DNA from 3 places in the Weizmannia acidilactici genome. Region 1 is predicted to be linked to each of the others. Evidence: riboswitches for the same ligand, from Rfam matches in the RefSeq annotation. Region 1 holds a riboswitch; each other region holds the start of a gene.
The links. A riboswitch is a leader RNA that binds a small molecule or an ion and turns the genes downstream of it on or off. The one in region 1 is predicted to bind S-adenosylmethionine.

Region 1 (10,044 bases):
GTTTTCAACGGAAAAGTAGATGCAGCCAGTATAGAAAGCGCTTTCGAATACTTGTAGTTTCATGCATCATTTTAACGGGGGCGGCCTCACATGAAAACGGAGGATATCGTAACACAAAAAGCGGAAAACTTGTTTAAAGCATTGAGCACGACCGATAAAGGGCTGACGGCGGCCGAAGCGGCATCGCGCCTTGAAAAATTCAGCTACAACGAAATTGCGGAAGCAAAACACATCGCTTTTTGCAAGATTTATCGCCAACTTCCCCCTCTTGCTGGCAGTCCTGCTCTGGTTGCGAGTATTTATCCTTTATTGGAGGCATGCCGGAGCTCGGATGGGCGATTATTCTCGTTATCATCATGAAAGCGGTCTTCAGTTTCTGGCAGGAATTTAAAGCGGAACAAGCAACGGAAAGCCTGAAAAAAATGCTGCCTTCTTATGTGAAAGTGATCCGGAACGGGCATCAGCAAAAAATCCTGGCAAGGGAATTGGTGTCCGGGGACTTGATTTACTTGGAAGGAGGGGACTACATGCCGCACCGAGGTTGCGTCCATGTTCAGCATCGGGCTATTGTCCAACCGGCTCCTGAATTACGGCGTCATTTTTGAACTGGCGCTTACGGCGTTCCTGATTTATACGCCGTTTATGCAAGGCATATTCGGCACATATCCGGTACCGTTCACCCATTGGCTCTTTTTGTGCCGCTGTTGATTTTGGCGGAAAAGCCAGAAAGCTGGTTGCACGCAGGAAGTTGAATCATGCAAAAGCATAAATGTTCCGGGGGTGGGGTTGTCCCAAAAGCCCCTCTTAAGCAGAAATTTTTCTCCTGAAGCTTCTCAGAACCATTTCTCCGGGAAAATTTTACTCGAACAGTTCTGAGAAAGCTTCTAAGGACCGTTTCCCCGGGAAACTTTTGCTCGAACGGGCCTGCAAAAGCTTCTCAGAACTCTTTTTAATATTTACGCGTATGGTGGTAGAAATGCTGACAAAGAAATTAAAAAAGTTTGTGAATATTCTTAACAAAATTCTTGTCATCTTTTGTTGGAAAAGGGATAATAACTTAAAAAGGAAAAGGCTCTGTTGATGGAAGTGAAAATTCCGCAAAGTTTCACCGCCACCAGAGCAGTAAAAAAGGAGTTTTTCAGCCATGGCAGATGTGAAAATCCGAACATAAGGAGTGAAAACATGAAAACCGTTAAACTGAACGACCGCATTTCTTTCGGTCAATCCGCGCCGTTTGTCCTGATTGCCGGCCCGTGCGTCATTGAAAGTGAAGCATTGGCCATGGAAACGGCTGCCTCCCTTCAGACCATTGCCGACAGGCTCGGTATTCCTTTCGTTTTTAAAGCTTCATTCGACAAAGCCAACCGATCATCCATTTTTTCCAAAAGAGGCCCCGGGCTGGAAAAAGGGCTGGAGATCCTTAGCCGGGTCAAAAAATCATTTGGTATTCCCGTCACATCCGATATCCATGAGCTGTACCAGGCGGAAGCAGCTGCAGAAGTGCTCGACATCATCCAAATCCCCGCTTTTCTATGCCGCCAGACGGATTTATTGCAGGCCGCGGCAAAAACAGGAAAGGCGGTCAATGTGAAAAAAGGGCAGTTCCTTGCGCCATGGGATATGAAAAATGTCATTCAAAAACTGGAAGAATCCGGAGCTGACAAGATTCTGCTCACGGAACGCGGCTCAACATTCGGCTACAATAATCTCGTTGTCGATATGCGGTCATTGCCGGGGATGCGCGGGTTCGGGTATCCGGTCGTATTTGATGCGACCCACAGCGTCCAGATCCCGGGCGGCAACGGCACCTCAACAGGGGGCAGGCGGGAATTCGTGCCGTACCTGGCGAGGGCAGCCGCCGCGGCCGGCATTGATGCGCTGTTTATGGAAGTCCACCCTGATCCTGACCGGGCATGGTCGGACGGGCCGAATATGGTCAAACTCAATGAACTGGAAGAAATTTTAAAACCAATACAGGAAATTGACGGATTGGTGAAAGAACGGGTCACGGCGAACATTCTTTGACGGAGGCGAAAAACATGTTAAGAGACTTGAAACAAAGCGTGAATTATGTTGAAAGCATCCGCGAAGTCCTGGAAACAGAAGCCAATGAAATTTTAAAGCTGAAAGACCGCATCAATTTCCGGATCAATGAAGTAATTGAAATGATTTTGGCGTGCGAAAACAAAGTCGTTTTTACCGGCATGGGCAAATCGGGTATCATCGGGCGGAAACTCGCTTCCACCTTTGCGAGCACCGGCACCCCGGCTTTTTTCCTCCACCCTGGGGAAGCGCTCCATGGCGACCTTGGTAAAATTACGAAAAACGATGTCGTCATTGCCATCTCCAACAGCGGCGAGACATCCGAAATCCTCAACATCATCCCTTCCATTAAAAGGATTGGGGCAAAAATGATTGCGATTGTCGGCTCGAGGAAATCGACGCTGGCGCGGCGCTCGAATCTCGTAGTTGACATCGGCGAGATCGAAGAAGCATGCCCGCTCGGCCTGGCACCGACTTCGAGCACGACAGCGACGCTTGCTTTAGGGGACGCAATCGCCATTGCCCTTCTTAAAGCGAGGGAGTTCACGCCGGAAAATTTTGCCCTTTTCCATCCCGGCGGCTCATTGGGCAGGCGCCTGCTTTTGACGGTCGGGCATGTCGTCAGGAGGAAAAAAGTCAATCCTGTTGTTGCGCTCGACACGGGCATAAAAGATGCGCTTTTCATAATGACGGAAGCGGGTGCGGGTGCGGTTTCGGTCATCGATGATGAAGGCCGGCTGATCGGGATTTTGACGGATGGCGATATCCGGCGTGAACTGATGAAAGGACATGAAGTGCTCGATAAAAAAGTGGCGGATCTGTATACAAAGTATCCTGTTTCTGTCAGCGACCGCCAGCTGGCGACGGAAGCGTTGCGGATCATGGAAGATCGCGCGTTCAATGTGCTTCCGGTTGTAAAGGCAGGGAAGAAACCGGTTGCAATGCTCCGTATCCAGGATTTGACGAGGCTGGGGCTATAGCGGATGGCGAAGATCAAATGCATTGTAATGGACGTGGACGGCGTGCTGACGGACGGGCGTCTCATCATGGAGGAAGACGGGCAGGAATGGAAAGCGTTCCACAGCATGGACGGGTTGGGCATCACGCTGGCAAAATCGGCCGGTATCCGGTTCGCCATCATTACAGGGCGTAAATCGGGCATTGTCAGCCGCCGGGCAAAAGAACTCGGGATTGATGAAGTGCACCAGGGGATCCGCGACAAGTTCACCGTTTTTACGGAACTTGTTTCGCGGTTCGGCCTGTCTTTTGATGAAACCTGTTATATCGGCGATGATTTGAACGACCTTATGATCATGCGTGAAGCCGGTTTTTCGTGCGCACCAAGGAATGCGGCCAAATGGGTCAAACAGGAAGCTGATTATGTCACAGAAAAAAACGGCGGGGAAGGTGCAGTCCGCGAAGTCATCGATTTGATTTTGTCCAGGCAGTATGATTATGAAAAACTCGCCCTGCATTTTTTATACGAAAAAGTGGAGTTAAAACAGTAAGACAAAAGAAAATTTTTTCATAAAAAAGCTTGACGAATCCAAAAAAATGGTATAATTTTAATGAAAAGTATAAATATTATAGTTCTTATCAAGAGAGGTGGAGGGAATGGCCCAATGAAGCCTCAGCAACCTTCAATGCGCATGTACATTGAAAAGGTGCTAAGTCCAGCAAGTTATGGAACCATAACTTGAAAGATAAGAAGAACGGCTGAGTGTTAATAAAAAGCAAAAGTCTTCTTCTTATTGGAGAAGGCTTTTTTATTTACCATTTGAAGGAGTGTCAAGCATGTACCATACGGAAACGAAACTTGCACAGATCGGAAACCGCAGCGAAGACAGGACAGGCGCCGTCAACCCTCCTGTATATTTTTCTACCGCTTACCGCCATGAAGGGATCGGGCAGTCGACCGGATATGACTACTCCCGCACCGGCAATCCGACAAGGCAATTGCTCGAAGAAACGATTGCGGATCTGGAAGGGGGAGACCGGGGATTTGCCTGCAGTTCCGGCATGGCTGCGATTTTCACCGTTTTGTCTTTATTCCAATCCGGCGATGAATGGATTGTGAGTGATGATTTATACGGCGGTACATACCGCTTGCTCGAGCAGGGCTATAAAAAATGGGGGTTGTGTTGTAAGTATGTAAACACTTGCCATCCGGAAAATATAGAGAAGGAAATCACCCCGAAAACAAGAGCCATTTTTCTCGAAACTCCGACCAATCCCCTCATGCAGCAGACCGATATTGCCGCGGTTGCTGAAATCGCCAAAAAATACGGGATTTTGCTGATTGTTGACAATACCTTTTATACCCCTCTTTTGCAGCAGCCGATCAAACTTGGCGCAGACATTGTCATCCACAGCGCGACAAAATATTTGGGCGGGCATAACGATGTGCTTGCCGGCCTGATTGTCGCAAAAGGGGAAGAGATTTGCGAACAACTCGCCCTTTACCATAACGGCGCCGGCGCCACGCTCAGCCCGTTTGACTCGTGGCTTTTAATGCGCGGCATGAAAACATTGGCTTTAAGGATGGAAAAGCATGAAAAAAATGCAAAAGCTGTAGCGGAATTTCTGAACGGGCATCCGGATGTGGACGATGTGCTTTATCCGGGGAGAGGCGGGATGCTGTCTTTCCGGATCAAGGATGAGGCATGGGTTGATCCGTTCTTAAGGGGCCTGTCTTTGATCACGTTTGCGGAAAGCCTCGGCGGGACGGAAAGTTTTATCACCTACCCGGCAACGCAGACGCATGCCGACATTCCGGAAGAAAAACGGATCCAATCGGGCGTTGACAACCGGCTGCTCCGCTTTTCGGTCGGGATTGAAGATGTGCGCGATTTAATCGCAGATATTGAAAAAGCTTTTGCCAAAATCCATGAAGGGGTGCAAGTGCGATGACAAACGCTTATTCTTTTCAAACAAAGCTTTTACATAACAGCCATAAAATCGACCCGGCAACCGGAGCAGTAAGCGTGCCGATCCAGCATGCTTCGACTTACCACCAGTTCGATGTGGATCATTTCGGGAAATACGATTACAGCCGTTCGCTCAATCCGACAAGGGAGGCGCTTGAAGATGTGATCGCGGAACTTGAGGGGGGCGTGAGAGGCTTTGCATTTTCTTCCGGCATGGCCGCGATTTCGACGGCCTTCCTGCTGCTTTCGGCGGGTGATCATGTCGTCATTACCGAAGATGTGTACGGCGGCACGTTCCGGATGGTGACGGAAGTCTTGTCCCGGCTCGGCATTGAGCATACGTTTGTCGACATGACCAATTTGGAAGAAGTACGGCAGGCTGTCCGCCCTAATACAAAAGCTTTTTATGTGGAGACCCCGTCGAACCCGCTGCTAAAAGTGACCGACATCAGGAAGGTAAGCGGAATCGCTAAAGAAATCGGCGCGTTGACGTACGTGGATAATACGTTTTTAACGCCTGCTTTGCAAAGGCCGCTCGAACTCGGGGCGGATATCGTCTTGCACAGCGCGACGAAATTTTTGTCGGGGCACAGCGATGTTGTCGCCGGGCTTGCCGTTGTGAAAGACGAAGCATTGGCTGCAAGGCTTGGTTTCTTGCAAAATTCATTCGGGGCGGTGCTCGGCGTCCAGGATGCGTGGCTTGTCCTGCGGGGGTTGAAAACATTGCATGTAAGGCTTAAGCAGTCGCAGCAGTCGGCCATCCAAATCGCGCATTATTTGGATGCGCATCCGCTCGTGCGCAAAGTGCATTTCCCGGAACTGGAGCATCATCCGCAGCATGACCTGCAAAAGCGGCAGGCGGATGGGCCGGGCGCGGTGCTGTCGTTTGAGCTGGAAAATGAAGAAGCGCTCCGGGCATTTACCAAGCATGTAAAAATTCCGGTTTTTGCCGTCAGCCTCGGAGCGGTGGAATCGATCCTGTCTTACCCGGCGAAAATGTCCCATGCCGCAATGCCGTCTGAAGATCGGAGAAAACGCGGTATTGCCGACAGCCTGCTGCGCTTGTCGGTCGGGCTCGAGAACCCAGATGATCTCATTGCCGACTTTGAACAGGCATTTGCTTATGTACGGGAGGGGGCAGCTGTGAAATGACAATCAAAAAAGGGGGGCTGCTGACGGCTGGGCCCCCTTTTTGATTTTTTTAAAAGGACAAAAGGAAGCCAGTGGGGCCGTAAATTGTCTAAATAAAAAGGCTAACAAGACAAAATGGAGCCCGCAAAGCCGCCAACTGTCTAATTAATGCAGCATCAATAAAAAGGTTGCCCAACCATCTCGGACAAGCCCTCAACTTTACTCTTCCCAGTTTTCCTTCAAAATAATTTGATCGACAACCCTGGCGCTGGATTTGCCGTCTGTGTCGTCGAAGAAGTATTGGACGAACGGTTTGATTTTATGAATATCGAATTGTTCCTTTTTGATCGTTTCAATCATTTCGTCCGTATTTCGGATCAGCGGGCCTGGGATAAAGGATTTGTAATCGTAGTAGAAATCTCGCTTCCGCACATATTCTTCCACATCGAAGGCAAAAAACAACATAGGTTTGTTCAATAAAGCAAATTCGAAGCAAACCGATGAGTAGTCGGTAATCAAAATATCCGTTACAAACAGCAGGTCATTGATTTCACGGTAGGACGAAAAGTCATAGAAAAAGTCGCTGTACTGGTACGGAATGCTAAAATCATTTTTCACGAACGGATGGATCTTAAATAAAAAGACATACTCATCCTTCAATTCATGGTAAAGCTTGTCCAAATTCAGCACTTCCATCGGGAAATGGGCGGACTGTTGGCCGTTTCCCCTGAATGTTGGGGCAAACATGATGACTTTTTTATCTTTCAAAAACGGATATTCCTCATACAGCGAAGTTTTTACCTGTTCCTGGTAAGCCTTATCGAAAAAGACATCGGTCCGCGGGATGCCGGTCGGGATGACTTTCTCAATGTCAATGCCGAACCCTTCCGCATAATGTTTGGCAATATTATGCGAGCTGACAATCGCCTTCGTGTAATTGCGATGGTTTTTCGATTTCGGCGATGGTCCGCCCGGGCGCCCGAGCCGGCTGAAGCCAAACGTTTTAAACGCGCCGACCGCATGCCATAATTGCACAAGCTCGGCATTTTTGCGGATCTTGAGCGGATAGACCATCGGATAAAAGTCGTCCAGCAGGATGAACTTGGACGTTGCCAAATGGTAGGCGAGCTTGACGATGTCTTTGTACGATTTTTCCGCTGCGATCCCTTTTTTCAGCATAAAATGATAATCGAATTCGAGGCCGCGCCGGACCATTTCATCAAATACGAATTTAAAATTCCCGCTCAAGTCTTCCCGGCTGTCGGATGCAAACAAGATTTTCTTTTCCTTTAGTGGGAGCAGTTTGAAAATTTTATATAAAGTCCGGAATCCGACTGACCGCATGAAACGGTAAAAAATGCTGCCTTTTTTCATTTTTTCGAGATTGTACTCGGACGGGTCCAGGTCTTTCAGCTTGGTCGATTCAATTTTCAGCGTTTTTTCCGCTTTATCGTAAGTGGCCAATAAATTATATTTCAATTCTTTCCGTGCAGAGAAATATTCCATTTTGGCCGTATAAAATTTTTGATCGAGAAAATGTTCGATATTGCCGAGCGGATACCGTTTCACATATCTTTTTACGCCTGAGACATGCGCGTCTATATCAATATAGGTTTTATATACGGACTCCGGAAGCGGCATGTTTTTGGACGTGATTGTAGAAAAATTGACTTCCCCTTTAAAACCCGCCCAGTAGTACTGTTCTTTTACATCATCCGGAAGGGAGCCGTCGATTTCGCCGATATACACATCGGATAAAGGAATATAAATTTTATTATTTTTCCCGTCAATCAGGACGAGCCTTTTCCTGACGAGATCTTCATCATGCAACGGGATATTTTCAAGGTAAAAATAGCCCCGGATCCTCATGATCGGACCATTCCAGTAAAGGCCGGCCACCTTCCTTTTGGCGGTGAGGTACCTCTGCTCTTCGATATTCGGAATGACCGGGGATAAATTTTCCAGCAGTTCAATTTCATCTTCCCACTGGCTCATATCTGCCTGGCTGGAGTCAGGCTGTCTGCTAAAAAGTTTGTTGCGGATTTTCCCCGCAATCCTTCTTAAACCCATTTACCAAAACACTCCTACTCAAAAATAAGTTGTTACATTGGCCGGGTGCGTCCGTAATTTCCGGGAATTTTAAGCGGCGCCTTTTCCGGCTGGATCAATGTGTCTACAATCCGTTTACTTGCCTGTCCGTCAAAATCGTCGAAAAAACGGCGTGCAAACTGCCGCACTTTTTCCAAATCGTAGTTCCCGTTTTTGATCCATTGCGCCAATTTGTCCGTCCGGTCGAAAATCGGCCCGGGCACAAATGTCCCGTAATCATAATAAAAATCCCGTTCTTTGATATAATCTTCAATATCTTTCGCATAAAAAGCAATCGGGCGGTTCAAAAGGCTGTAATCGAAAATAATAGATGAATAGTCTGTAATCAAAAGATCTGCCGTGAACAGGATTTCCTCAGTGGTAAAATCTTCATCCAATTGGTATAAAAAGCCTTTGAGCTCCGGACCGGCCTCTATTTTTGATGTCACATACGGATGCAACTTAACGATTAAAGCATAATCGGCACCTAGCACTTTTTGCATAACGGTAAAACGGGGATATGGGGAGTATTCCGTTTCCCCATGGCTTTTTCCCCTGAACGTCGGGGCGAATAAGACCAATTTCTTTCCCCGCAGTTCCGGATATCGCGAAAGCAATTTTTGTTTTGCCCGCAAACCGTTTTTCTTTTGAAATAAAATATCCGTGCGCGGGAGACCCAAAGGCACGATATTTTCGGCAGACATCCGGAAAGCTTCCGCATAAAACGGGATGACTTCAGATGAGCTGACGACCACTTTGGAATAATTGGAGTGGACAGGAATATGTTTTGTATAAGCCTCGCTCGGGCCGAATGCTTTGCCGACGATGCTGTAGCCAAATTTTTTAAATGCACCTGCCGCATGCCACAGCTGGATGACTTTTGTATTCCTCTTCATTTTAATTAAATATAGTGGAAAATAATAGTCGTCAATAATAAAATACGCACTTGTAGCGATATGGTAACAAGCCCTCAGCATATGGAAAACATATGACAACTTGCCCGTTTTGGTAGATTTCATTTTTTTGAACAAAAGCGTATAACGAAACCCGGGGCGTTTTTTTAACTCGTGATATAAGCAGGCTAAATTACCTTGGATTCGGTCCGCCCGGTAAGAAGCAAAAGTAATTTTTTCCGGCCTGTAAGGGAAAAACAGGCAGCATAGATTGTAAACTGTGCGGACGAGCAGCTTTATGAAAAGCGTCGGCAGCAATTTCAGTGTGTTCATAACTTTTGAATCCCTTCTATATAAAATACGGCAAGGCAATGCGCAGCCTGAAAACTAAATTTGCCATTCCAAAATCGTTTTTCCCCAAGGGCTTGTTAAATCTTTCTCAAACGTATGGATCAAATCCGCGATGGACCTTACTGCGTTGACGGAGCCGACAAGTGTTTCCAAGTATTCGATAACATCCGGGTTCTCGGATAAAAAGCCAACCGTTGTTTTAAAATCCTGATATCCGCTCCTGCTTGAGCCGATCAGTGTGAGCCCTTTTTCAAGCACCATCCGCGTATTCACTTCAATCGGATATTCAGACACGCCGAGAAGTGCAATGGATCCTTCAGGGTTGATGATGTCAATGATTTGGCCGACCGCATCCTGGCTACCTGCACCGCCGACGCATTCAAAAGCATGGTCGACCGCAAGCCTTTCCGGAATCTCATTAATATGATAAGTGGCATCGGCAAATGAGAAATTTTCCAGCTTAAAAGCGGTTTTGCCGAACACGTATACTTTGCATGCTTTAAATTTCTTTTTTAATAGAAGCGCCGTGATATACCCGAGGTTTCCGTCACCCCATACCCCAAAAACTTGACGGCGCGTATGGGATTTCCGTTCAAATCTTGAAATGGCAT
Region 2 (10,044 bases), on a different contig from region 1:
ACGGGTCATGAATCTGCTCAAAACCTGGACTTTCGATATGAGCAGTTCACGCCTCCTGCCGAAAAAAGATCTTTACGGCTTAATGTCCGGCAAAAACAGGATTGAACTGGATTTTCCGAATCCCGTCCCGTTCAGCGTGTACCAAAACGTGTTGAATTTTGCCAACAAAAAAATACCGAATGGCAATTTTGACCATATTGTCGTGGAACTGAACAAGGGAACAAAAAATTTAAACCATGTTTACTTTATTTCTCTGGTATCGAATAAGGTGTATGAGGCCAGTACGGACCAAAAAGCGATCCAAGTTTTTATCGCCAAATTAAATGAGAATCATGATTTGTACAAGCCTTATGAAGAATTTTCCCTGTCCGGTTCGAGAAAAGTGTATTTGCCTGCCGGAAACCCGGTGATGAACCAATATAAATACGCAACAACGGAAATAGATATTGATAAATTTAAAAAAGCGCTGTTTGTGGACCCGAATTTTGTGAAAAGAGTGGCGGGTGAATATACGAATGGGATCAGCCTTTTGAGGACGGATGAATCGAATAAAGTCTTAACATACGTGAACCCCGGGGAAAATATCGGGTACAGTATGGATCCGAACCATCTTTTAACGCGGGCAATTGATTTTATCAACCAGCACAGCGGATGGACGGACCAATATCAATATTTCGAAATGAACGAGAAGGAAAATAAAGTCGTTTTCCGTCTCTTTAAAGACGGGTATCCCGTTTTTAACAATGACGGCATGGCGGAGATCCAGGAATATCAGGGAAAAAATGAAATTTATAAATATGTCCGTCCATATTACGCCCTATCGCTGAATCTGCCGATTAAATCCGCTGCTGTCCAGCTTGCTTCGGCCAGGAATGTGATCGCCCAATTACAGAAAGACCCTTCCATTCAAATGGATAAAGTGACGGATATTGCTGCCGGCTACCGTCTTATCAAAGAAGAGGGGAATGAAGGGATCGTTTCATTAAAACCTGCCTGGTATTATTGCTATAATGGGACTTGGAGAATGGTAGGGGGGGATGAAGATGGATTGGAGTAAGACGAAAACAATTTTTATCCTTGTTTTCCTGATCCTCGATCTATTTCTTTCCTACCAGTTGTATCAAAAACACGTGAAAAACCAGTTGGAAGTCATCGACCCAACCGGTGAACAAAGCTTGAAAGCTGCCAATATTACATATGTCGATCTGCCGAAAGGAAAAGAAAAGCGGCCTTATATCAGCGCCGAAGAAAAAGTTTTTACTACGAAAGACATTAAAAAATTGAAGAACCAACAGGCGAAAATTGTCAGCCGGAATAAAATCAGTGCTGCTTTTGACAAGCCGGTGAAGCTCGGCAAAAAAGTGGAGGCGAACCAATTGGAGGCGGTTGTGCGGGAAAATATGCTTTACGGCAGCCGCTATAAACTTTGGAATTACGATCAAGACCTGAACCAGGCTGTCTTTTATGAAACGTATAACGGCAAAATGATTTTTAACAATAAAAGCGCACAATTGACGGTATATTTGGATGATCAGAATGAAATCGTGTCTTATGACCAGACGTATTTAACCAATATAAAAAAATATCGGGAAGAAGAAGAAACTTTGTCGGCGATAAAGGCACTTGAAGCCCTGTACAAGAAAGGCATGCTGAAGCCGAACAGCAAAGTAACGAAAGCGGAACTCGGATACTATACAAGGGTGCCCGAGCTGCAGGTACTGGTGCCGACATGGCATTTTACTGTAGAGCATGATAATGAAACCGAGCACCTGTTTGTCAATGCCTTTGAAGGACAAGTCAATCAGCTGGAGAATGATCAATAATATTGGGGAGGATAACATGTCAATGCAATTTAGCGTACTCGCAAGCGGAAGTACGGGCAATGCAGTATATGTAGAAACAGAACAGCATGCCTTTTTAGTGGACGCAGGCCTGAGCGGAAAGCAAATGGAGCAGCTTTTCCGGCAAATCGGCCGAAATATTGCGGATTTAAGCGGGATTCTTGTCACGCACGAACACAGCGACCATATTAAAGGAATCGGGGTGCTGGCGCGGAAATACCAGCTCCCGATTTATGCAAATGATAAAACATGGTCGGCCATGGAAGGCATGATTGGAGAGATTCCAACCGACCTGAAGTTTTCTTTCGGCATGGAGTCTGTCCAATCGTTCGGGAGCCTGCAGATTGAATCATTCGGCGTTTCCCATGATGCCATCCAGCCGATGTTTTATATTTTCCATGAAAACGGAAAAAAATTAGTCATTATCACGGATACCGGGTATGTCAGCGATCGCATGAAGGGCACGATTGCAAATGCGGATGTCTTTATTTTCGAAAGCAACCACGATGTTGAAATGCTCAGGATGGGGCGGTACCCGTGGAGCGTCAAACAGCGCATTTTGAGCGATGTCGGTCATGTGTCCAATGAGGATGCCGCCCTTGCAATGAGCGAAGTAATCGGCGACCGCACAAAACGTATATACCTGGCCCATTTAAGCAAAGATAACAACATGAAAGAACTTGCGCGTATGGCTGTATCCCAAACTCTCCAGCAGCAGGGCTTGGCAGTCGGCGAAGCATTTGAGTTATACGATACGGACCCGAAAATCCCGACAAATTTAACTGCTGTGTAAAAGCAAAGAGTTTGAAAATCGCCTGATTTGGAAATACAATACGTGTCAGGGAAGTTTTCTTTTTATTTAGACGAAAAAGCAAATGATTTTTTAGTAATTTTTAATAATCGGCACTTATAATGAAATCAAGAATATTGGAGAGTCGGCGGCTAAAGCGGGGTGGTTTTACAGAAACGCTTGCGCTGCCCTTTCCTTTCAGATTTTTCTCACCTTTACAGAAAGGATGGTGCGCAATGGGATATTATGATGACGATCAAAACGGTCAAATGAGATCAAATGAGAGAGGGCGACGCGGAGCCAAATTCGGCTATTTTCTCTCCAGTTTAATCGGCGTCATTGTCGGGGCATTAATTGTAGCGCTCCTTTTCCCGAGCATTTTAGGGAAAACTGGGACGGAAACAGATTCCGCATCTGTTGAATCAAATTCTGCAGCGAATACAAGCACTGCCACGCCGACCACTTCAAAATCGGTATCCCTGAAAGTCACAACGGATATTACGAAAGCTGTCTCAAACGCGGAAAAAGCTGTTGTCGGCGTAACGAATATCCAAAAACAGAGTATTTGGTCAAACCAGGATTTTTACGGCCAGGATTCGAGTTCTTCCTCTTCCTCTTCCCAAGAAGCAGGATCCGGTTCAGGGATTATTTATAAAAAATCCGGGGATAAGGCATATGTGGTCACGAATTACCACGTCATTGAAGGGGCCAATTCTTTAGAGGTAACATTGTACAACGGCAAAAAGCTTTCCGCCAAATTAGTTGGCGGCGATAAATGGACCGACCTGGCTGTGCTTGAAATTGACGGCAGCAACGTGACAACGGTTGCCCAATTCGGCGATTCGGATGCATTAAAACTTGGGGAAACGGTCATCGCGATCGGGAACCCGCTTGGTGAAGAATTTGCTGGATCAGTGACGCAAGGAATCGTATCCGGGCTTAACCGCACTGTCCCAGTTGATATAGATGAAGACGGAACGGAAGATTGGCAGGAAGAAGTCATTCAAACCGATGCCGCGATCAACCCTGGGAACAGCGGTGGTGCTTTAATCAATATTTCCGGCCAGGTTGTCGGCATCAACTCAATGAAAATTTCAAATGAGTCTGTTGAAGGGATCGGTTTTGCGATTCCGATCAATTCGGCGAAAACGGTCATCAACCAATTGGAAACAAAAGGTAAAATTGTCCGCCCGGCGTTGGGAGTTGGAATTGAAAATGTCTCTGATATTTCGGCTTACCAGCAGCAGGAAACATTAAAACTGCCGAGCAATGTTACAACCGGTGTTGTAATTGGAGCAGTCCAGAACGGCTCCCCAGCCGATAAAGCGGGCCTGAAAGAGTTTGATGTCATCTATAAATTGGACGGCCATAAGATCGACAACATCATTGGATTGAGGAAATACTTGTATGAACATAAACAGCCTGGAGATAAGATGAGCGTCACCGTGTACCGGAACGGGCAATCGAAAACATTTACATTGACGTTAGCGACAGCTTCAGGATCCAACTAATAGAATGGGGAGGAAAGGCGAAATGCTTTTCCTTCCTTTTTTGGGATCATGTAGTGGGTTTCCTGTGTGGATAAGTAAAATAAGGCAATGAGGCCAGGATAAAGGGGCCATTTTTGAAGAAAAATGGTAAGGAAATAATAATATTTGTTGAAATTGCTCGAAAAAAAGAATATTAACAGCCTGTGAACAGCGAAAAATGATGGAATATATCTTGTATGGAACGGGTATTCCCACACAAAATGTGGATAGTTTTTGTGAATATGTGGATAACTTATGTCAATAGCTTGTGGGTAAGGTGGGGGTAAGTTGTGAATATCTCGATTCTTTCAGTAGGAAAATTGAAAGAAAAATATTTAAAACAAGGGATTGGAGAGTATTTGAAAAGGCTTTCTGCTTATGCAAAAGTGGACATCATCGAAGTTCCGGATGAAAAAGCGCCAGAAGTGTTGAGCGAAGCCGAGATGGAAATTGTGAAACAAAAAGAAGGCGAAAGGATTCTCGCCAAAATCAGCCCGGATACCTATGTGATCACGCTTGCGATCGAGGGTAAAATGAAAACATCGGAAGAATTGGCGGATATGATTGATCATTTGGCGACATACGGCAAAAGCAAAATCACTTTTGTCATCGGCGGCAGCCTTGGCTTAAGCCGTGAAGTCATGCAGCGGGGCAACGAAAGCCTCTCCTTTTCCAAAATGACCTTCCCGCACCAGTTGATGCGCTTGATTTTACTGGAACAGATCTACCGCGCGTTCCGGATTATCAGGAATGAACCGTACCATAAGTAACGTCGATAATGGGACGATGCAGGTTGTAGCGTAAACCAAAGCCTTAACCATTTTAAGAAGTTGAGTTAAGGATTTGGTTTTTTGTGTTTCTCGGTCTTTGCAAAAGACTTCTTCCTCATATTTCCATTGTCAAATTGTTTATCATTATTCTAAAGAATTATAATAAAATATGATATTATTATATTAAGACTCATAAAGCGTTTTCCCGGGTTGCACCTGCCATTTGTGTAACGGGAAGGAGCGCCTGGATCATATTGCAAATACAGGGGATAAGGAGAAGGTTATCATGAGTAACAGACAGGAAAAAACAGACGCTATCTTAATTGGTGCCGGAATCATGAGCGCGACTTTAGGAACATTGTTGAAGGAGTTAGCACCGGAATGGGAAATCACAGTGTTTGAGAAACTCGCAAACCCAGGGGAAGAAAGCTCAAACGAATGGAATAATGCGGGTACGGGCCATTCTGCGCTGTGCGAACTCAACTATACACCCGAGAAATCTGACGGATCTGTAGATATTCGCAAGGCTGTAAAAATTAATGAACAGTTTCAGCTTTCAAGACAGTTTTGGTCTTATCTTGTAAACAGCAAGCTGATCAGTAATCCGCGGGACTTTATCAGGCCAATTCCTCATATGAGTTTAGTTCAAGGGGAAAAAAATGTTACTTTTTTAAAAAAACGTTTTAAAGCGCTGTCAAGCCATCCCCTGTTTAAAGGGATGGAATTTTCAGATGACCCGGAAAAACTGAAGGAATGGATTCCGCTTATCATGGAAGGCCGTACATTGAATGAACCGATAGCGGCAACAAAAATCGATTTCGGGACTGATGTCAATTTTGGCGCTTTAACACGCATGTTGTTTGACCACTTAAAGAATACAAACGTCGAGGTCAACTACAAGCACATCGTGAAGGATATTAAGCGTACCCGCGAAGGCTTGTGGGAAGTGAAAGTGCATGATATCAAAAACGGTAAAATCGAATACCACACTGCAAAATTCGTCTTTATCGGTGCTGGGGGCGGAAGTCTGCCTTTACTGCAAAAAACCGGTATTCCTGAATCAAAACATATTGGAGGGTTCCCGGTAAGCGGATTATTTATGGTATGCAAAAATCCGGAAGTTGTAGCGCGGCATCATGCAAAAGTATACGGTAAAGCGAAGGTCGGTGCTCCTCCAATGTCGGTTCCGCATCTTGATACAAGATATATTGATCATAAAAAATCGTTGCTGTTTGGGCCTTTTGCCGGCTTCTCGCCAAAGTTCTTAAAAACAGGTTCAAATTTTGATTTATTAGGTTCTGTAAAACCGAATAATGTTTTCACGATGTTAGCGTCAGGTGCAAAAAACGTCCCATTGATAAAATACCTGATCCAGCAGCTTTTGTTATCAAATGAAAAGCGTCTGGAAACGTTACGGGAGTTTATCCCGAACGCCAAACTTGAGGACTGGGATATCGTGGTAGCCGGCCAACGAGTACAAGTGATCAAAGATACTGAGGCTGGCGGTAAAGGAACACTACAATTTGGTACGGAAGTTGTCACTGCCGCTGATGGATCGGTAGCTGCATTGCTTGGTGCTTCTCCGGGTGCTTCGACTGCTGTTCACGTGATGCTTGAGGTAATCGAAAAATGTTTCCCGCAACATATGAAAGCGTGGGAACCGAAAATAAAAGAAATGATTCCTTCTTATGGCGTGTCACTGGCGGAAAATCCGGAGCTTCTTCAAGAAATTCGTACTACGACAGCACAGACGCTTGGCCTGAGCGAAAAAGAACCGGTTTATCATTAATGCTTTGGATGCGGAACAAAGGGACTGAACGAAAAAGTTAAACAATTTTTCTTCAATGGACAATTGTTTCTACTTAAAGAATTGGAATAGAACATCATTGAAAATAAAACATAGAACCATTGATCAATCTTTGGATTGAAGGTTCTTTTTTCAATATTCGCAGTTAGAGAGGCTTCCGGAATCATATAATAAATGTAATGGCGAATGGATTTACTCTCTGCAGCTTATTCTTAAGTCAGTGTACAAAGCCCAAGCAATGACATTGACGAAAGTATCATTTCGATAGTATGTTTGGCCTGTTTTTTCAATAAATTAAAAAATGTTTTGGCTTTTCCGTAAAATTGTTTAAAGTAAATAGGGCTTGCTGAATGAATCAGATGCAAGCCAAAATTCGGTTATCAAAAGACAAAATAGTGTTTTGTAAAAACTTCAAAAAAAGAACTCTGAGCTTTCGCTCCAGGTTCATGATGAGAAATTGGAGAGCTACAACTGTTTCACTTGTCTCCTGAAGGCGTGCTCGAATAAGGTCCAGCCCGTATTTACGCTTGCCTTCACCAAATTTGCCTTCAACGGCATTACATTCAGAAAAGGTGCCCCCTTTCTTGGTTTTTTAGTTTTGGTTAAACTCAATTATACCAAAGGATGGGGCCCTTTTTTTATTTTAAATTACAATTTTACTTTCGTAATTGGGATCATATTTCTTTTTTACCCTTGCTGCAATCACCATGGCGGCTGTTCCTGTGTGAGACAAATCCGATAAAATCAATTGGAATATATTGATTTTTATATTCAGATTCAGTAAAATAAAGATGTTGCTAAAATAATGAATATTTCTTATCAAGAGTGGTGGAGGGACTGGCCCAATGAAACCCGACAACCAGCATTTTTAAATGTATGGTGTTAATTCCAGCAGATATCCATCTGTAAAGATAAGAAAACAACAACATACTCGAAAAGAGTAAAGTCGTTTTCTTATGCGGGAAACGGCCTTTTTTGTGTCTGCTGGATGGGAAAAGAAAGGAGGGAGGTGAAATTCGGAATATTCGACAAAGCAACATTTTTATCTCTACATATCTGGTTTGTTGAGTGCATGAGCACGGATTCCACCTAGTGTCTGCATTTTGCAGTCCAGGCTGTTCAACTGCTATATGGGATTTTGCCAAAAGGAGGGATGAGATGGACTGGACCGTTATACAGCAAAGCATGCCTATATTTATTAAGGGATTCTGGCTGACTTTGCGGCTTTCGTTTTTCGGCATTCTTGGTGCGGCCGTTGCAGGCTTGTTGTGCAGTTTTGTTCAGTATTTTAAGGTTCCGGTATTGCGGCAGATCGTTTCGGCTTATGTAGAATTGTCGCGGAACACGCCATTATTGATTCAGTTATTTTTCCTTTATTACGGTCTGCCGCAGGTCGGGATAAAATTTCCCGCTGAAATCTGCGGGATTATCGGCCTTATTTTTCTGGGGGGCAGTTATATGGCTGAAGGGTTTTCCGGCGGACTGAACGGCGTGCCGAAAACACAGGTTGAGTCAGGGCTCGCGATTGGGCTGAACCAGTTTCAGCTGGCACGCTATATCGTTTTTCCCCAGGGATTGATGCTCAGCGTCCCTGCGTTTGCCGCAAACGTCATTTTTTTAATCAAGGAAACTTCCATTTTTACAGTCCTTGCCATTCCGGAATTGACCAATACGGCACTTGACTTAATCGGTATGTACTACCACACAAACGAGTACTTGTCATTGCTCGTGCTGGCGTATGCTGTCATTTTAATTCCGCTGTCCATCATACTGACATGGTTAGAAAAGAAGGTGCGTTATGGGACATTCGGGAATTAATATCTTCTTTGAAGGAGCCAACTTTATACGGTTATTGGGCGGATTATATGTCTCGGCTAAAATTGCCCTTTTGGCCATTCTCTTTGGCGGTGTGCTTGGCATTGTTTTAGGGGTCTTGCGGACATTGCATAATCCGCTGCTGAGGATGATTCTGCGGCTGTATTTGGAATTTTTCCGCATTGTGCCGACCATTGTACTGCTGTTTTTGTTTTATTATATTCTGCCGCAAAGCTTTAACATTAATTTCAAGGCAGATACGGTCGGGACACTCGTATTCAGTTTATGGATGGCTGCTGAAATGAGCGATATCGTCCGCGGTGCGTTGATTTCCGTTCCCCGGCACCAAGTTGAAGCCGGAAAAGCAATCGGTTTAAATCCATTTCAGCTCTACCGGTACATCCTTCTGCCGCAATCGGTCCACTTGATGATTCCGGCTACCATTAATCTAATGACCAGAATTATTAAAACGACCTCCCTGCTGCTGTTGATCAGCGTGGTGGATGTCATCAATGTCGGGCAGCAGATTATTGAAGCCAACAGCCACCGTTATCAGGACGGCGCTTTCTGGGTTTACGGTTTTATTTTTATTTTATATTTTATTTTATGCTATCCGCTTTCCCGTCTGGCAAGGCGATTAGAGAGGAGGGGCAAGGTAGGAGCAAATGGCTGAACCTTTACTGAAAGTAGAACATTTACAGAAATCTTACGGCAATAAACGCGTGCTGGAGGACATCAGTTTTGAAGTCGATGAAGGCAGCGTCGTCGTCCTTTTGGGTCCGTCCGGGTCGGGAAAAAGCACATTGATCCGATGCTTAAACGGGCTTGAAGTATTTCAATCCGGATCGATTGTTTTCAACGGGGAAACCGTTCAGTCGTCGCAGAAAAACTGGCGCCGGCTGCGGCAGCAGATCGGGATGGTTTTCCAAAGCTATGATTTATTTCCGAATATGACGGTGATGGAAAATATCCTCCTTGGCCCGATGAAGGTCCAAAAGCGGAAGAAAGACGAAGCCGCTCGGCAGGCATTAAGCCTGTTGAAAGAAGTTGGGATGGAACAGTATGCAGAGGCTTATCCGCGCGAATTGTCCGGCGGGCAGAAACAGCGGGTGGCGATTGTCCGCGCGCTTGAACTGAATCCGAGACTGATGCTCTTTGATGAGGTCACCGCATCGCTTGACCCGGAGATGGTCCGCGGCGTTCTCGAAATCATTCTACGTTTAGCCAAAGAAAATATGACGATGATCGTCGTCACGCATGAAATGAATTTTGCCCGGCAAATTGGTGATAAAATCCTGTTTCTTGAGGACGGAAAAATTCTCGAGCAAACACCGGGCAGCCAATTTTTTGCCAGACCGCAGACAGACCGGGCAAAAAAATTCCTGGAAAGCATGGATTTCTAGAATATTTGTATCTCAGCTAGGAGGTAAGATTATGAAAAAGCATCGTTCATTGGTATCAGGTTTAATCTCATCTTTTGTACTGATATTGG
Region 3 (10,044 bases), on a different contig from region 1:
GAAGGAAACAAACCGGTAAGAGAACTAAGGGGCATTGTTTGGAGCAAGGCAAATCAATGAAAAACTGAAAAGGTGATGCGGCATGGGTTTGATTGTCGACAAGCAGCTTTTTCCTTCCCCGAGTCCGCGGGTGCGCATGTATCTTGTCACGTATTTGTCGGACGGCTTGAAAGTGAAAGGGATGCTGGCGGAACCGGATGATGGGCTTACATATGATGGGTTTTTGTATTTGCGCGGTGGCATCAAGAGCGTCGGGATGGTGCGGCCGGCGCGCATCGGCCAGTTTGCGTTGGAAGGATTTATCGTTTTTGCTCCTTTTTACCGCGGCAATTGGGGCGGGGAGGGGGATGAAGATTTCGGCGGATGCGACCGACACGATGCGTACTTTGGTTTTGACCTGCTGATGGAACACGATCGGGTTTCCGGAAAAGTGCATGTGTTCGGTTTTTCCCGCGGCGGCATTATGGCACTCAGTACCGCAGAAGCAAGGACAGCCGCATCGCTTGTCACCTGGGGTGGCGTTTCGGATGTTGCGCTAACGTATAGGGAACGCGTCGATTTAAGAAGAATGATGAAGCGCGTCATCGGGGGCACGCCGAAAAAATACCCGGACCGTTACCGGGAACGGACGCCTCTGTATGCGCTTAATCAAATTCAATGCCCGGTGCTTATTATCCACGGAGAGCAAGATCGGAATGTTTCAGTGGAACATGCGCGGCGCCTTGAACGCGGGCTTGAGGCTTTGGATAAGCGGGTGGAAACATGGTATTTCCCGCAGTTTGCCCATCATTTTCCGCCTGTTGTGAACCGCCGGATTGTGCATGATTTATGCGTGTGGATGAAAAGACGGGCATTGCCATGATAAAATGAAAATACTAACGGAGGTGAGCCGAATGGGAATGTTGATGGGACTGGATACGGTCCTCATTACAAACGGGGAAGAAGAACGGATTGAACAAAATTTATTTGTGCTGAAAAAACCGGGTTACTGCCTTTATCCGCTTGATATGCCAATTGAAGTCCGGAAAAAGAAGGAAAGCGAACCAAGCGGAAGTGCCGTAATCCGGAAAATGGAATGGGAACGAAATACGACCATCATCCGCTATGAACTCGTTTCTTTGAATACGCCGAATTAAAACATGCGCCGCGTTTCGAACTGCGGCGCATGTTTTTTGAATGAAAGAGGCACGAAAGCAAATACTATTTTGTAAAGCAGGAAAGGAGTGGCCTGTAATGGAAACGAAAGGGACCTATATGAAAGACTGCGGCGCCTATGCCGTTATTTTTGATGCAAAAAAAGAAAGGGTCGGGGCGGTTCTGAAATATAATGGTTATGTGCTGCCGGGAGGTAAAATCGGGCAGGGGGAATCGGATATTGCCTGCCTCAAGCGTACGGTCGGGGCGGAATTGGAAGTCGGGAGTTTTTTAGGAAAAGCTGCACAATTCACAAGGCAACATACGATAGACGAAGGGCTGTTTTATTTAGGAAAAATCGAACAGCCCAGTGAAGGAAGCCAAAAACTGGAATGGCTAAATCTTCACGAGGCTGCCGCAAAAATGAGCGGCGGCCACCACCAATGGGCCGTTCAGGAAGGGATCAACGCCGTCCAGGCAAGTATGTGGTTTTAAAGTCCGTTATTTGGATGCGTAAGGATAGCCGGATTACTGAGGCGCCTTTCTCGCGGCTCCCGCCGGTTTAAACGAGTGGACCGCCGAGTTTTTCGATCTCGCCCGGTATGGACGCGAATTTCCAGAAGTTCTCCTTGAAGCGTGCAGCAAGCTCAAGCGCTTTTTGGCGGTAAGCCTGTTTGTCTTCCCAAGTTTCTGCCGGAAACAGGACGTGATCCGGCACACCGTCGATATGGAGCGGGATGTGCAAACCGAAAATGTCATCCTGCTGCGTTGGTGCATCTTTCAGTTTTCCACCGATTGCGGCCCGGACCATTGCCCTTGTGTAGCTTAATTTTATGCGCGCCCCGGTGCCGTACGGTCCGCCAGTCCAGCCGGTATTGACGAGGAATACTTGGACATGGTGCTTTTCAATTTTTTCTCCAAGCATTTTCGCGTATACAGCCGGTTCAAGCGGCAAAAACGGCGCGCCGAAACAGGTAGAGAAAACGGCTTCCGGGCTGGTGACGCCGCGTTCGGTGCCAGCCAGTTTCGATGTATAGCCGCTTAAGAAATGGTACATCGCCTGTTCCTTTGTCAGCCTGCTGATCGGCGGCAGGACACCGGATGCATCGGCCGTCAGGAAGATAATTGTGCCCGGATGGCCGGCCATGCCGGAGCGGGCAATGTTTCCGATGTTTTCAATCGGATAAGCGGCCCTTGTGTTTTCGGTAAGCGTATTATTCTCAAACTGCGGACTGCGGGATTCCGGATCGACGACAACATTTTCAAGGACGGTTCCGAATTGGATCGCCCGGTAAATTTGCGGTTCTTTTTCTTCCGTCAACCCGATGCATTTTGCATAGCAGCCGCCTTCGATGTTAAATATGCCGCTGTCCGACCAGCCGTGTTCATCATCGCCCACAAGCGCGCGGTCCGGGTCTGCTGACAAAGTCGTTTTCCCGGTTCCGGACAAACCGAAAAACAGCGCCGTATCGCCATTTTTACCGGTATTTGCGGAACAGTGCATGGAAAGGATGCCTTTTTGCGGCAGCAAATAATTCATAATAGAAAAGATGCTTTTTTTCATTTCACCGGCATATTCCGTTCCGCCGATTAAAATGATGCGCCGTTCAAGCGAAATGATGATAAAGACTTCGGAATGCGTACCGTCTGTAGCCGGGTCAGCTTTGAACAGCGGCGCGGACAAAATGGTGAATTGCGCCTCGTGTTCCTGCAGTTCCTTCGCGTCCGGCCGGATAAACAATTGGTGCGCAAATAAATTATGCCAGGCGAACTCGTTCACGACCTGGATCGGAAGGCGGCTGGAAGGATCGGCACCTGCAAATCCTTTAAACAGAAAAATCTCGTTTCTGCTTTTTAAATACTGCACCATTTTTTTGTAAAGCTTGTTGAACACTCCGACAGAGATCGGCTGGTTGGCATTTCCCCAGTCGATGCGGCTTTTTGATTCGGAGTCGACAACGATAAATTTGTCTTTCGGCGATCTTCCCGTATATTTTCCCGTTACAGCGGAAACGGCCCCGGTAGAGGTCAGCACCGCTTCTTTCCTTACTAATATTTTTTCCATTAATTGTGGTACGGAAAGCTGAGTGCGTACATTTTTCCCCGAAAGCAAAAGTTTTAAATCATCAGAAGTGCCAATAAGATCCATTTCGATAAACCGCCCCTTTGAAAATCTTATTCTATCTTGTAAACGATATTAGTATAACATATTTATTTGATTGTCACATACTTGTGATTGAAATATGTGATGAAATAGGAAAGAAAGGGAAACAGGCTTTTTGATCGTGGAAACTTCCCGCAGACAATGAAAAAACATTGACACTGGCCGGTAAATTGCGTATGATTTTACTTTGAACGGATACTCTTATCCCGAGCTGGTGGAGGGACGGGCCCAATGAAACCCAGCAACCCGCCGCTGGAACAGGCGATGCGCTCGCAACGCAGCCGCCGCTTTAACTTCCAGGCAAAGGTGCTAACCTGCAGCAAGGAAAGGATTCCTTGAACGATAAGAGTGAAAGGCGCGATAAGCAATAGTCAAAACCTTTCCACTCTCCCATTGGTCGGAAAGGTTTTTATTATTGGCCGCTTTATTTCCTATAGGTATACTTGGAATTTGATATTTAATTTTGAGCCTGACATAATAAGGGTAATGAGTACCGTTAAAGAGGATAAAAACAGCAACCCATTTAAGGAGGAAAAGTGAATGTCAAAAAGACGGCATTTGTTCACATCGGAATCGGTCACGGAAGGCCATCCTGATAAAATTTGCGACCAGATTTCCGATGCAATTTTGGATGCAATTCTGGCAAAAGACCCGAATGCCCGCGTCGCCTGCGAAACTTCAGTTACAACCGGCCTTGTGCTTGTTACGGGGGAAATTTCCACGAATACATATGTGGACATTCCAAAAGTGGTGCGGCAAACGATTAAAGAAATCGGTTATACACGCGCGAAATTTGGATTTGATGCCGAAACGTGCGCGGTGCTGACTTCGATTGACGAACAGTCCGAGGATATCGCGCGGGGTGTCAACCAGGCACTGGAAGCGCGCGAAGGCCAGATGAGCGATGAAGAAATTGAAGCGATCGGGGCAGGCGACCAGGGCTTAATGTTCGGTTTTGCCTGCAATGAGACGGAAGAACTGATGCCGCTGCCGATCTCGCTCGCCCATAAGCTGGCGCGCCGCCTTGCCGAACTCCGTAAAAAGGAAGTACTTCCGTATCTGCGCCCGGATGCGAAAACGCAGGTGACCGTTGAATATGATGAAAACAATAAACCTGTCCGCATCGATACAATTGTCATCTCCACACAGCACAATCCGGACGTCAGCCTTGAGCAGATTCAGGCAGATATGAAAAAGCATGTCATCGAACCGGTCGTGCCTGCCCATCTCCTTGATGCGGACACGAAATATTTCATTAACCCGACCGGCCGTTTTGTGATCGGCGGACCGCAGGGGGATGCCGGTTTGACCGGCCGCAAAATTATTGTAGACACGTACGGCGGCTATGCCCGCCACGGCGGCGGCGCATTCTCCGGAAAAGACCCGACGAAAGTGGACCGTTCCGCTACCTATGCAGCCCGCTATGTCGCGAAAAATATTGTGGCGGCCGGGCTGGCGGAAAAATGTGAAGTGCAGCTTGCGTATGCGATAGGGGTGGCGAAACCTGTATCCATCTCCATTGATACGTTCGGTACCGGAAAAGTTTCTGAGGAAGTGTTGATTAAAGCCGTACAAGCCAACTTTGACCTGCGACCGGCCGGCATTATCAAAATGCTTGACCTGCGCCGCCCTATTTACCGGCAGACCGCTGCGTATGGGCATTTCGGCCGCAACGATTTAAACGTGCCGTGGGAAAAAACGGATAAAGCCGAAGCGTTGAGTGTGTTTGTGCACAATTATAAGGAAAATTAATGTAGATAAGGAGCGGGGCCTGATTTTGGCAGCCGCTCTTTTCTTATGTTTGAAAGAGCTGGACAAAAAGTTCTGCATTGGAGAGAATAATTAGAAAAATGTAAAGAAAAACCAATAGGTGAACCGGGGAGAATCCGGTTCGAAATGGGGAGAACCGCCAGACGAGTAAGCGCGGCACTTTGGGGAGAAAGATTGGCAAAACAGGGGAAAAACCGGTGCAACGGGGAGAACCTGATCCAAATCGGGGAGTCTCGGAATGCATCAACACGGCCCGGGCCGGTACGTTCCTCCCATGCAGTTTGTTTCTTTTTTAACAAATCGTATTTTTTCCTGCAAAAATGCCGGAAAAAATGCTAATATATATTACATGTGTTGAAAATGGCGCCGGAAAAGGGCTGCCATAAAAATGGTTTGTCAGAAGGTTTCTTCCTTCATTTGTTTTTTCACGAAAAAATTTTAAAATAAAATGTATCGAAACTATCAAAGTAGGTGACTTTCCTCATGTGCGGATTTATTGGCTGCGTCCATGACCATCCAATTGCATTATCAGATGAAGACAGGCAACTGTTTAAAAGCATGAACAATATGATTGTGCATCGCGGTCCTGATGATGAAGGCTACTACGAAGACGAACATATCCAGTTCGGATTCCGCCGTCTAAGCATTATTGACCTTGCCGCGGGGCACCAGCCTTTAACATATGAAAACGAACGGTATTGGATCATTTTTAACGGCGAAATTTATAACTATGTCGAATTGCGTGAGGCATTGCTAAAAGAAGGGCTTACGTTCGAAACAAATTCCGATACGGAAGTGATCCTCGCACTGTACAGCCATCTTGGCGAAAAAGCAGTTGGAAAACTGCGCGGTATGTTCGCCTTTGTGATTTGGGACAAGCAGGAACAGACGTTGTGCGGGGCACGTGACCCGTTCGGCATCAAACCGTTTTTCTATTACCAGAGCGGGGAAGAAATGTATTTCGGCTCCGAGAAGAAAAGCATTTTGCTCGCGATGGAAAATCCGGAACTTAATTACGATGCAGTCCAGCATTATTTAACGTATCAATTTGTCCCGGAACCTTACAGCATGACAAAAGGCGTTCAAAAATTGGAACCGGGCCATTATTTTATCAAGAAAATCGGTAAACCGATGGAAATTAAGCGGTATTTTAAAGCATCGTTCCATCCGGTGCAAAAAAGCGAAGACGAATTTATTAAAGAAGTGCGCGATGTGCTCGTTGATTCCGTCAAAGTCCATATGCGCAGCGACGTGCCGGTTGGGGCTTTCCTTTCCGGCGGGATCGACTCTTCGATCACCGCATCGATAGCGAAACAATTCCACCCGGCGATTAAAACTTTTTCTGTCGGCTTTGAACGCGAAGGCTACAGCGAAATTGACGTCGCCAAAGAGACGGCGGAAAAACTTGGTGTCGAAAATATCAGTTATGTGATCACGCCACAGGAATATATGAAAGAACTGCCGAAAATTATTTGGCATATGGATGACCCGCTTGCCGATCCTGCCTGTGTGCCGCTGTATTTCGTGGCGCGCGAAGCCAGGAAGCATGTCACGGTTGTCTTGTCCGGGGAAGGCGCAGACGAATTGTTCGGCGGCTACAATATTTACCGCGAACCGCAGTCTCTTGAAGTTTTCGATAAAATTCCTGTTGCCGGAAAATCGCTTTTGAAAGCTTTGGCAAAAGTGCTGCCTGAAGGGATTAAAGGGAAAAGTTTTATCGAGCGCGGCGTGACGCCGATGGAAGACCGTTATATCGGAAATGCGAAAATGTATACGGAAGAAGAAAAAAGGGACTTGCTCAGGACTTACCGCAGCGATCTCGATTACCGCGATATTACAAGGCCGCTGTACAATGAGACGAAGGGTTATGACCCGGTTGACCGCATGCAGTATATCGATATCCATACGTGGATGCGCGGCGATATTTTGCTGAAAGCAGACCGGATGACAATGGCCCATTCGCTTGAACTGCGCGTGCCGTTTTTGGATAAGGAAGTGTTCCGGGTGGCCTCGCAAATTCCGTCGAGTTTAAAAACGTCCCATAACACGACGAAGTATATTTTAAGAAAAGCGGCAGAAGGCATTGTGCCGGACCATGTGTTGAACCGGAAAAAACTTGGGTTCCCGGTTCCGATCCGCCACTGGCTGAAAGAGGAAATGCATGACTGGGCGGTACAGACGATAAAAGAAAGCCCGACCGATGATATCATCAATAAACAATATGTCTTAAAACTGTTGGAAGACCATTGCGCGGGCAAACTTGACTACAGCCGGAAAATCTGGACCGTCCTGATTTTCATAGTATGGCATGCTGTATACGTGGAAGACAAATATGATTTTCAAAAACAAGCCCGCGGCCAGCTTGCCGGAGCTTCACTATACAGAAGGCGCTAGGCAAGAAACCGCACGACACGTTAACCGCTGCGGGAAAGCGGAAAAAATTGCAGGAACAAATAGGGGGGTCTGCCCCGCTTCCGGAATCAGCTTTCGGAAACGGGAACAGACCCTTTGTAGTATTGCGCTTTTTCCGCATATTCGTGGACAATCCGGCGCATGTCCTGTATATCTTCTTCTGTCAGTTCGCGGATCACTTTGGCGGGGCGTCCAAATGCCAGCGTACGGGGCGGGATCTTTTTCCCCTGCGGCACAAGGCTGCCTGCGCCGATAAACGCACCTTCCCCGATTTCGGCGCCGTCCAGGATAATGGATCCCATGCCGATCAGGGCTTTCGGATGGATGTGGCAGCTATGTAAAATGGCCTGGTGCCCGACTGTCACTTCATCTTCCAAAATGAGCGGGGTGTTAGGGCTTTGGTGCAGGACGCAGTTATCCTGGACATTCACTCTCCGGCCGATTCTCGTTGGGGCGACATCGCCGCGGATTACGGTGTTGAACCAGATGCTGGATTCATCGCCGATTTCAACATCCCCCGTAATCGTCACATAGTCAGCAATATAAGCAGTTGGCGAAATGACAGGCGTTTTGCCGTGAAAAGGGTAAATCATCAAATCCACTCCTTGTTCAAAGAACTGATTTCAACAGGCTTTTTTCTGTTGGTTCCTGCAATATCTGCTTTGTTTTTTTCGCTAGTTTGCCTTATAAAGAATTGTAAACAAATTATGAATAAATTGGAATGGAAACGGCATATGTTTTTCAGAATGGGAGGATTATGGGTAAAATAAAGGAAGGCGATCGTATCGCAGTTTTGAAGGAGGCAATAAAATGTGGAAATGGGAAGCAGATGAAAATCCGAAAGCAGTCATCGTCATGGTCCATGGCGCGATGGAGCACCACCGCCGCTACAGCTGGCTGATCGAGATGTGGAGATCGAGCGGCTTTCATGTGGTGATGGGCGATCTTCCCGGTCATGGCATGACATCAAGGGCACAAAGAGGGCATATCGAATCCTTTGACGAATATACAACCGAGATTAAAGACTGGGTGACGGCGGCTTACCAATTTGAATTGCCGATTTTTCTCCTCGGCCACAGCATGGGCGGGCTTGCGGTGATCCGGCTGCTTGAAAGGGAGCGCTTGAAAATCGCAGGCGCTATCCTTTCCGCACCGTGCCTCGGGCTTGTCACTTATCCTTCAAAGCTGCTTGGCCTGCTTTCGATCGGATTAAACCAAATTGCGCCAACCATACGCTTTAATAGCCCGCTGACTGTACAGATGGCGACGCGGAACCAGGAAATTCAGATGAAGACGGCAAATGATTCATTGATGTTAACGAAAGTTTCCGTCCGCTGGTACCGCGAGCTGATTGCGGCGATGCGTCTGGCTCATGCCGATGTGATCCGGCTGCCGGATGTGCCGTTTCTCGTGATGCAGGGCGGCAATGATAAAATCGTGGACAAGGTAGCGGTTTTGGATTGGTTTAACCAAACAACGCTGTCGGAAAAATTATACAAAGAATGGCCGAAATGCTATCATGAAATTTTTAATGAACCGGAAAGGGAAGATGTTTTTCTTTATGCGAAAAACTTCGTGGAAAACCGGCTCCGCGCTTTAGGCTATATCATTGATTGAGGTGAACCGCTGATGACAATCCCATCCTGCCCTATATCGTTAATGGCCCAAGTTTACCGCAGGGTGATGCCGGCTGTCCACCGCGAATTGCGCTACTGGCGGGAAAGGGCACGGCAAATTCCAAATGAAGAATTAAAGGCGCAGGCGCTTGCAAGCATCAAATATAAAACGTTCCATTGTGAGGGCGGGTCGATCCTGGGGCTTTTGGCAATGGAAGAACGTGCACAGGCTTTTCAGTTTATTGTCGCCTACCAAACGATCAGCGATTATTTGGATAATTTGTGTGACCGCAGCACATCGCTCGATCCGGATGATTTCCGGGCATTGCATGAATCAATGTGCGATGCGCTGACGGTTGGGGCAAATTTAAAAAATTATTATCGGCTCCGCGAAGACCAAAACGACGGTGGTTATCTGCACGAGCTCGTGACGACTTGCCAATCCGTTTTAAAAGCAATCCCCCATTACGAAGCGATCAAACCTTATTTGCTCGAACTGTGCCGTTATTATTCGGATTTGCAGGTACATAAACATGTGCGGGTTGAAGAGCGGGTGCCGCGGCTTGAGAATTGGTTCGCACAATTTAAAGCCGATTTTCCGGATATGGGATGGTATGAGTTTTCGGCTTGTTCCGGTTCGACCCTCGGGATTTTCTGCCTCGTCTCTTATGCGCTCCGGGATGATTTCCGCCCCGAATATGCAAAAATTATCCGTGACGGCTACTTTCCTTATATACAGGGGCTGCATATTTTGCTTGACTATTTTATTGATCAGGATGAAGACAAGAAAGGCGGAGATTTGAATTTTTGCTTTTATTACCCGAATGAAGAACAGCTTTTCCGACGGCTGAAGCATTTTTTACGGGAAGCGGACAAACATACAGGGCAACTTCCGAATGAAAAATTCCATAAACTGATTAACCGAGGGCTGCTAGCCGTATATTTATC

Region 2: linked by a shared signal. The riboswitch ahead of GBH70_RS11710 (amino acid ABC transporter permease) and the one ahead of GBH70_RS14065 (methionine biosynthesis PLP-dependent protein) in region 1 are both predicted to bind S-adenosylmethionine.
Region 3: linked by a shared signal. The riboswitch ahead of metK (methionine adenosyltransferase) and the one ahead of GBH70_RS14065 (methionine biosynthesis PLP-dependent protein) in region 1 are both predicted to bind S-adenosylmethionine.

The regions. Positions count from the first base shown of each region.
Region 1 is NZ_BKZR01000046.1:15,014-25,057, reverse strand. Features, by position in the region: gene GBH70_RS17015 (cation-transporting P-type ATPase) at 91-360, shown strand; gene GBH70_RS17010 (P-type ATPase actuator domain-containing protein) at 318-605, shown strand; gene GBH70_RS17865 (cation transporting ATPase C-terminal domain-containing protein) at 550-708, shown strand; gene kdsA (3-deoxy-8-phosphooctulonate synthase) at 1,183-2,025, shown strand; gene GBH70_RS14075 (KpsF/GutQ family sugar-phosphate isomerase) at 2,040-3,023, shown strand; gene GBH70_RS14070 (KdsC family phosphatase) at 3,027-3,551, shown strand; SAM riboswitch class I at 3,634-3,753, shown strand; gene GBH70_RS14065 (methionine biosynthesis PLP-dependent protein) at 3,838-4,953, shown strand; gene metC (cystathionine beta-lyase) at 4,950-6,122, shown strand; gene GBH70_RS14055 (CDP-glycerol glycerophosphotransferase family protein) at 6,321-8,171, opposite strand; gene GBH70_RS14050 (CDP-glycerol glycerophosphotransferase family protein) at 8,204-9,415, opposite strand; gene GBH70_RS14045 (ribitol-5-phosphate dehydrogenase) at 9,470-10,044, opposite strand, start outside.
Region 2 is NZ_BKZR01000031.1:21,433-31,476, reverse strand. Features, by position in the region: gene GBH70_RS11745 (YycH family regulatory protein) at 1-1,057, shown strand, start outside; gene GBH70_RS11740 (two-component system regulatory protein YycI) at 1,044-1,823, shown strand; gene yycJ (exodeoxyribonuclease YycJ) at 1,840-2,634, shown strand; gene GBH70_RS11730 (S1C family serine protease) at 2,868-4,142, shown strand; gene rlmH (23S rRNA (pseudouridine(1915)-N(3))-methyltransferase RlmH) at 4,451-4,930, shown strand; gene GBH70_RS11720 (malate:quinone oxidoreductase) at 5,217-6,719, shown strand; partial or broken gene GBH70_RS11715 (transposase) at 7,093-7,302, opposite strand; SAM riboswitch class I at 7,551-7,655, shown strand; gene GBH70_RS11710 (amino acid ABC transporter permease) at 7,896-8,555, shown strand; gene GBH70_RS11705 (amino acid ABC transporter permease) at 8,536-9,225, shown strand; gene GBH70_RS11700 (amino acid ABC transporter ATP-binding protein) at 9,218-9,955, shown strand; gene GBH70_RS11695 (cysteine ABC transporter substrate-binding protein) at 9,987-10,044, shown strand, end outside.
Region 3 is NZ_BKZR01000003.1:72,668-82,711, reverse strand. Features, by position in the region: gene GBH70_RS01820 (alpha/beta hydrolase family protein) at 83-862, shown strand; gene GBH70_RS01815 (DUF2584 domain-containing protein) at 894-1,136, shown strand; gene GBH70_RS01810 (NUDIX hydrolase) at 1,234-1,629, shown strand; gene pckA (phosphoenolpyruvate carboxykinase (ATP)) at 1,697-3,283, opposite strand; SAM riboswitch class I at 3,497-3,647, shown strand; gene metK (methionine adenosyltransferase) at 3,839-5,050, shown strand; gene asnB (asparagine synthase (glutamine-hydrolyzing)) at 5,552-7,462, shown strand; gene GBH70_RS01790 (gamma carbonic anhydrase) at 7,549-8,073, opposite strand; gene GBH70_RS01785 (alpha/beta hydrolase) at 8,291-9,097, shown strand; gene tbcS (tetraprenyl-beta-curcumene synthase) at 9,110-10,044, shown strand, end outside.